One region of the Caulobacter sp. GW821-FHT09B08 genome, then DNA from elsewhere that is predicted to be linked to it. Evidence: riboswitches for the same ligand, from Rfam matches in the RefSeq annotation. Region 1 holds a riboswitch; the other holds the start of a gene.
The links. A riboswitch is a leader RNA that binds a small molecule or an ion and turns the genes downstream of it on or off. The one in region 1 is predicted to bind cobalamin.

Region 1 (3,396 bases):
CGGGCGAACAGGAAGTCGCCGACCAGAACGCTTTGCGCCGCGCCCCAGATCAGGTGGGCGGCCACCTTGCCCCGGCGCAGCTGGCTGCCGTCGACCACGTCGTCGTGCAGCAGGGTGGCGGTGTGGATGAACTCGACGGCGGCGGCCAACTTCAGGCAGCTGTCGTTGTCCGACCCAGCCAGGCGCGCGGCGGCCACGGTCAGCAGCGGGCGCAGGCGCTTGCCGCCCGCGGCGATCAGGTGCTCGGCCAGGGCCGGGATGACCGGGACCTCGCTCTGCATGCGCGCGGTGATCAGGGCGTCGACCCCGGCCATGTCGCCGGCGGCCAGCCGCACGAGACGATCCACCGATCCCGGTTCGCGGGCGAGGGTCGCTGCAGCTGCGTCCAAAACCATACTCCCTGACTGACACCCACCGGCGGTCGGCGTGCGCCTCGCGTCTCGTGGGCTTGATCAGCCGTTGCGAGCGACAATGGTGGCGGGATAGGTCAGGGTCAAGGCGAGCACAAGGCTTGAAACGTTGCCGGACGACATACCGCCCCTCGAGGTCAGCGAAGACACCGTCCTGAACGGCCGTGTACGGCTGCGCCAGCCCGTGTCCGGATACCGGGCCGGCATGGACGCGGCCCTGCTGGCGGCGGCGTGCGACGCGGACCCCGGCGAGCGGGTGATCGAGGCCGGATGCGGGGTGGGCGGCGCCCTGCTGGCGGCGGCGAGTCGGCGTCCCGGCGTCCGATTCGTCGGCCTGGAGCGCGATCCGGCCACCGCCGGCCTCGCGCGCGAGAACGTCGCGCTCAACGATCTGAGGGATCGGGTCGAGATCCTGGCCGGCGACGTCGAGCGCGGCTTTCGGGCGCTGGACCTGCCGGTGTTCGACGCGGTGATCAGCAATCCGCCGTTCTTCGACGACCCCGGCGCCCTGCGCGCGCCGGCGCCGGAGAAGTCCGGGGCCTGGATGGCCGACGGCGGGCTGGCGGCCTGGACGAGCTTCTGCCTGAAGGCGGTGCGCGAGGGCGGGACCATCACCCTGATCCACCGCGCCGACCGCCTGGCCGACATCCTGGCCCTGCTGGCGCCCAAGGCCGGCTCGTTCAAGGTGCGGCCGGTCTCGCCCTTCGCCGACGCGCCGGCCAAGCGGGTGATCGTACGAGCGGTGAAGACCGGCAAGGCGCCGCTGGTGCTGCTGCCGCCGCTGGTGCTGCACGGGCGCGAGACGTCGGGGCACTCCCCCCAAGCCGAGGCGATCCTGCGGGGCGACGCCGCGCTCGGCTGGTGAAAATCATATAAAGATATCTTTATATCCCTCTTGACGACCGATCGGAACGGGCGCTTCCTAGACTGGTCGTGGTCTGCGGGCGTTCGCGCGTCCGGAGCTAAGAGGGAAGCCGGTGAGGGCCTGAAAACCCGAATCCGGTGCTGCCCCCGCAACTGTGAGCGGCGAGCCGCTGTCCGTTACGTGTCACTGACGCGCCGAGCTGGATCGGTGGCGTGTCGGGAAGGCCAGGACAGGGGCGCTGACCCGTGAGCCAGGAGACCTGCCTCGACAGATAACGTCCTCCGGCGGGGTGCCCGGTCTGGTCGCTAGCAAGGCGCGACCGGACCCGCACGTCCGTGCGCGATCCCCTGCCCGCGCCCCGGCCAGCCTCCGCCACATCACCGGCAGAGGCTTTTTGAAATGACCGTCACCGTCGCCACCCTGGGCTTTCCCCGCATCGGCCCTCGCCGCGAGCTGAAGCTCGCGCTGGAGGATCACTGGGCCGGCAAGTCCGACGCCGCCACCTTGCTGGCCACGGCCGCCGAGCTGCGCGCCAAGGCCTGGAGCCGCCAGAAGGCCCTGGGCGTGGACCACGTGCCCAGCAACGACTTCTCGCTGTACGACCACGTGCTGGACACCAGCGTCATGGTCGGCGCCATCCCGGCCGCCTATGGCGAGGCCGGCGGCGCGGTCGACACCGCCAGCTATTTCGCCATGGCGCGCGGAACCCAGGGCCAGGCCGAGGTCTGCGAGCATGGCCACCACCACGCCCAGGGCGCCGGCCTGCCGGCCATGGAGATGACCAAGTGGTTCGACACCAACTACCACTATCTGACGCCCGAGGTGTCGCGCGGCCAGGTTTTCGCCCTGTCGTCGACCAAGCCGATCGACGAGGTCCTGGAGGCCAAGGCCCTGGGCGTGCGCACCCGGCCGGTGCTGCTGGGCCCGGTCACCTTCCTGAAGCTGGCCAAGACGCATGACGCCGGCTTCTCGCCCCTGTCGCTGCTGTCGGCGCTGATCCCGATCTATGTCGAGGTGCTGCAGCGGCTGACCGCCGCCGGGGCCGACTGGGTGCAGATCGACGAGCCGTGCCTGGCCCTGGACCTGACCGACTTCGAGCGCGGCGAGCTGCGCCGGGCCTACGGCCTGCTGACCCACGCCACGCCGGGCCTGCGCATCCTGCTGACCAGCTATTTCGGGGCCTATGGCGACAACCTGTCGACCGCCGCCAACCTGCCGGTCGACGGCCTGCACGTCGACCTGGCCCGCGCGCCGGAACAGCTGGACGCGGTGCTGTCGTCGGCCCGTGAGGGACTGGTGCTGTCGCTGGGCGTGGTGGACGGCCGCAACGTCTGGCGCGCCGACCTGGAGGCCATCCTCGACCGCCTGGACCCCATCGTCTCGCGGCGCGGCGGCGACCGGATCATCCTGGCGCCGTCGTGCTCGCTGCTGCACGCGCCGATCGATCTGGAGCTGGAGACGGCCCTGGATCCGGAAGTGCGCCAGTGGCTGGCCTTCGCGGTCCAGAAGATCGAGGAGCTGACGGTGCTGGCCAAGGCCCTGAACGAGGGCCGTGCCGCCGTGCGCCCGGCCCTGGAGGCCGCCTCCAGGGCCGCCGCCGCCCGCCGCGCCTCGCCCCGCATCCACGACCCGGCCGTCCAGGCCCGTCTGGCGGCCGTGACCCCGGACGACGCCCGCCGCGACGCCCCGTTCGCCACGCGCATCGCCTTGCAGCGGGCCCGCCTGAACCTGCCGCCCCTGCCGACCACCACCATCGGCTCGTTCCCCCAGACCGGCGCCGTGCGCAAGGCCCGCGCCGCCCACGCCAAGGGCGCCCTGGCCGACGCCGACTACCAGCTGTTCCTGCGCGAGGAGACCGCCGCGGCCGTGGCCTGGCAGGAGGAGATCGACATCGACGTGCTGGTGCACGGCGAGTTCGAGCGCAACGACATGGTGCAGTATTTCGGCGAGCGCCTGTCGGGCTTCGTGTTCACCAAGCACGCCTGGGTGCAGTCGTACGGCTCGCGCTGCGTGCGGCCGCCGATCATCTTCGGCGACGTCTCGCGGCCCGAACCGATGACCGTGGACTGGTGGCGCTACGCCCAGTCGCTGACCGACCGGCCGATGAAGGGCATGCTGACC
Region 2 (3,396 bases), on a different contig from region 1:
GGTCAGCAGCGAACTGACCTCGTAGCTGGCCTCGACCTCGACGCCGTCGGCCTTGGTCTTGGCCGTGTTGGCGTAGCCGCCGTAGTTGGGCGGGGTGTTGTTGGACAGGAAGTCGATCTGGTTCTTGGTGTCGCGGTTGAAATAGGTGATCGACCCGCGCAGGCGGCCGTCCAGCAGGCTGTGCTCGACGCTCAGGTCCCAGCTCTTGGCCTCTTCCGGCTTGAGGTTGATGTCGCCGTAGGGGCTGTAGACCTGGTACAGCGACGGGGCCTTGAAGCCTTCGCCGTAGTTGGCGCGGAACACCGTGGCGCCGCCGTTCGGAGTCCAGGTGGCCCCGGCCTGATAGGTGGTGGCGCCGCCGAAGGTGTCGTGGTCGTCGTGGCGCACGCCACCGGTCAGGGTCACGCCTTCGACCGGCTTGGCCTGCAGCTGGCCGTAGACGCTGTCCATGCCGACCGCGTGACGGCTGCCGGTGGGATCGTAGGGGAACGAGGCGGTGCGGAACCAGCTGCGTTTGGTCTCGGCCCCGAACACCGCGCGCCAGACCGGATTGATGGTCCAGGTGCCCTGGTATTCCAGGCTGTTGTCGGTGCCGCGCGCGTCGAACGACTTGGTGTCGGCGCCCAGGGTGGGATCGTAGTTGTCGCGGTCGGTCTGGGTGTAGGCGTAGCCGATGCGGCTTTCCAGAGCGCCGCCGAAGCTGGTCAGGCGCGTGCCCAGATAGCCGACCAGGTCGCGGGTCTTGCCGTATTCCGGATCGTCGCCGAACGAGAAGGTCGGGTTGGAATAGCCGTCGAACTCGTTGCGGCCGGCGGCGTAGGACAGGCGGGCGTCCAGGGCGGCCCAGTCGGCCAGGTTCAGGTCCAGGCGGCCGCTGACGGCGGTGTTGCGGTAGCCGTCCTTCTCCTTGCCGCCCATGGCTTCGTCGAAGTTGGAGACCCCGGCGGTGGTGTAGGATCCCGCCGACAGCCGCCAGCCGCCCCAGTCGCCGCCGGCGCCCACGCCCACGCGGGCATAGGCCGTGGCGTGCGAGCCGCCTTCGACGGTGGCGTCGCCGGCCAGCGGGCCGTTCGGGGTGGTGGTGATCATGCTGACCACGCCGCCGATGGCCTGACTGCCCCACAGGGTGGATTGCGGGCCGCGCAGCACCTCGATGCGGCTGACGTCGCCGGCAAGCAGGGTGGCGAAGTTGTAGCCGCCGCCGGTCGAGGACGGGTCGGTCAGCTTGACGCCGTCGATCAGCACGGCGGTCTGGTCGCTTTCGGCGCCGCGGATGCGCACTTGGGTCGAGGCGCCGACGCCGCCGTTGCGGGTGACGCTGACGCCGGGAGTGCGGGCCAGGATGTCGGAGACGACCACGACCTGGCGCTGGCGCAGGTCGTCGGCGGTGATGACCGTGGTGCTGACGGGGGTTTCCGACAGCTTGTCGGCGGCGCGGCCGGCGGTGATCACCACCTGGTCGACCGCGTCGGCGGCGTCCAGGGTTTCGGCGGCGAGCACTTGGCTCGGCAGGCCGAGAGCGGGAAGGGCGGCCATCAGGGCCAGGACGGAAATCGAGCGCATGTTCTAGTCCTCCGTGCGCAGCAACGAAGGCGGATCCGAGGATTCGGACCTGCCTGACGATGTCGCCTCGGGGGTAGAACCCCATCGTACGGCGCACCCCGGCCGGACGAAGGACGACCGCGACGGGCAGGTCTCCTGGCTCGCGGGTCAAGGCCGGTGCGCGTCGCCTTCCCAGCCGCTTCCCGAGGGAAGCTTCCAGTGGCGTATGACGCGCGGGCTCGCCGCTTACAGTTGCGGGGGCAGCCCGGGTTTCGCACCCGAGTTCCCTTTTCATCCTCTTTCGAGGAACCTGTCGCGGGAGCTGCACTATATGTTGCGCCGCACACGGTCAATCGGACCGGCAATCTGGAGCCCGCCTTGTCGTTCACCCTCGTCCTGGGCGGAGCCCGTTCCGGCAAGAGCGCCTTCGCGCAAGGCGCGGCGGAGGCCAAGGCGGCTGAAACCGGCGGCCGACTGGCGATGATCGCCACCGCCCAGGCTTTCGACGACGAGATGGCCGACCGCATCGCCCGCCACCGCGCGGACCGGGGCGGGGCCTGGATCACGCTCGAAGCGCCCTTCGATATCGCTGGCGCGTTGCGCGGCCTGGGAGCGGGCGATGTCGTGGTGGTCGATTGCCTGACGCTGTGGCTGTCGAACCTGATGCTGGCCGAGCGCGACCTGGCGGCGGCCTCGGCGGAGCTGGCGGCGGCGGCCGAACGGTTCGAGGGCGAACTGTGGCTGGTCTCCAACGAGGTCGGGTCCGGCATCGTGCCCGACAACGCCCTGGCCCGGCGGTTCCGCGACGAGGCCGGGCGGCTGCACCAGGCCCTGGCCCGGTCTGCCGACGCGGTGACCCTGGTCGTGGCCGGGCTCACCCTGCGCCTGAAGTGAGAAAAACTGCGTTGAGCGATGAAATCCCACGTCTAAGGTGTGGATAAGATCAGCCGCCTACAGGGATGGGTGGCGGACCGGGAGGTCGCCATGAACGCCTTTGCCCCCATCGAAGCCACCGATGCGCCCGACTATGCGGGCCTGACCGTCACCCCCGCCGGCCCCGTGCTGGGCGCCGAGATCTCGGGCGTGGACCTGGGCCAGCCGCTGGCGCCGGAGATCGTCGCGGCGATCCGCGCGGCGCTGTTGCGGCACAAGGTGGTGTTCTTCCGTGACCAGGACATCAGCCACGAGGATCACGTCCGTTTCGGCCGCTATTTCGGGGACTTGGAGGGCCATCCTGTCACCGCCCACGTGCCTGGATTTCCCGAGATCCTGCACATCGAGGCCGCCGACGGCATGAAGCTGCGCGAGGAGATCGTGCCGATCGTCCGCGTGGCCAACAAGTGGCACACCGACGTCACCTTCCGCGCCGCGCCCTCGATGGGCGGGGTCCTGCGCATGCGGCACATGCCGCCGCTGGGCGGCGACACCCTGTTCGCCGACACGTCCGCCATCTACAACGACCTGCCGCAGAAGCTGAAGGATCAGCTGGCGACCCTGACCGCCGAGCACGACATCATCCAGAGCTACGGCTATCGCGTCGACGAGGCCAAGCGACAGGAACTGCGGGCGGCCTATCCGCCGATGGTCCACCCGGTGATCCGCACCCACCCGGAGACCGGCGACAAGCACCTGTTCGTCAACAAGGTTTTCACGACGCGGATCCTGGGCCTGCCCGAGGACGAGGCGGCCAAGCTGCTGGCCGAGCTGCTGGACCGCGTGAAGGCGCCCGAATACCAGGTGCGCTTCCGCTGGACGCCCAACGCCATCGTCTTCTGGGACAACCGCGCCACCCAGCACTACGCCATCCTCGACTACTGGCCGCAGGAGCGGATCGTCGAGCGCGTGACCATCCAG

Region 2: another riboswitch for cobalamin. It lies ahead of AC07OA_RS10335 (TonB-dependent receptor plug domain-containing protein); the one in region 1 lies ahead of metE (5-methyltetrahydropteroyltriglutamate--homocysteine S-methyltransferase).

Annotation. Positions count from the first base shown of each region.
Region 1 is NZ_JBWKPL010000003.1:193,553-196,948, forward strand. It holds gene AC07OA_RS11645 (polyprenyl synthetase family protein) at 1-389, opposite strand, end outside; gene AC07OA_RS11650 (tRNA1(Val) (adenine(37)-N6)-methyltransferase) at 616-1,275, shown strand; cobalamin riboswitch at 1,328-1,556, shown strand; gene metE (5-methyltetrahydropteroyltriglutamate--homocysteine S-methyltransferase) at 1,675-3,396, shown strand, end outside.
Region 2 is NZ_JBWKPL010000002.1:854,733-858,128, reverse strand. It holds gene AC07OA_RS10335 (TonB-dependent receptor plug domain-containing protein) at 1-1,563, opposite strand, end outside; cobalamin riboswitch at 1,672-1,871, opposite strand; gene cobU (bifunctional adenosylcobinamide kinase/adenosylcobinamide-phosphate guanylyltransferase) at 1,921-2,436, shown strand; gene AC07OA_RS10325 (TauD/TfdA dioxygenase family protein) at 2,527-3,396, shown strand, end outside.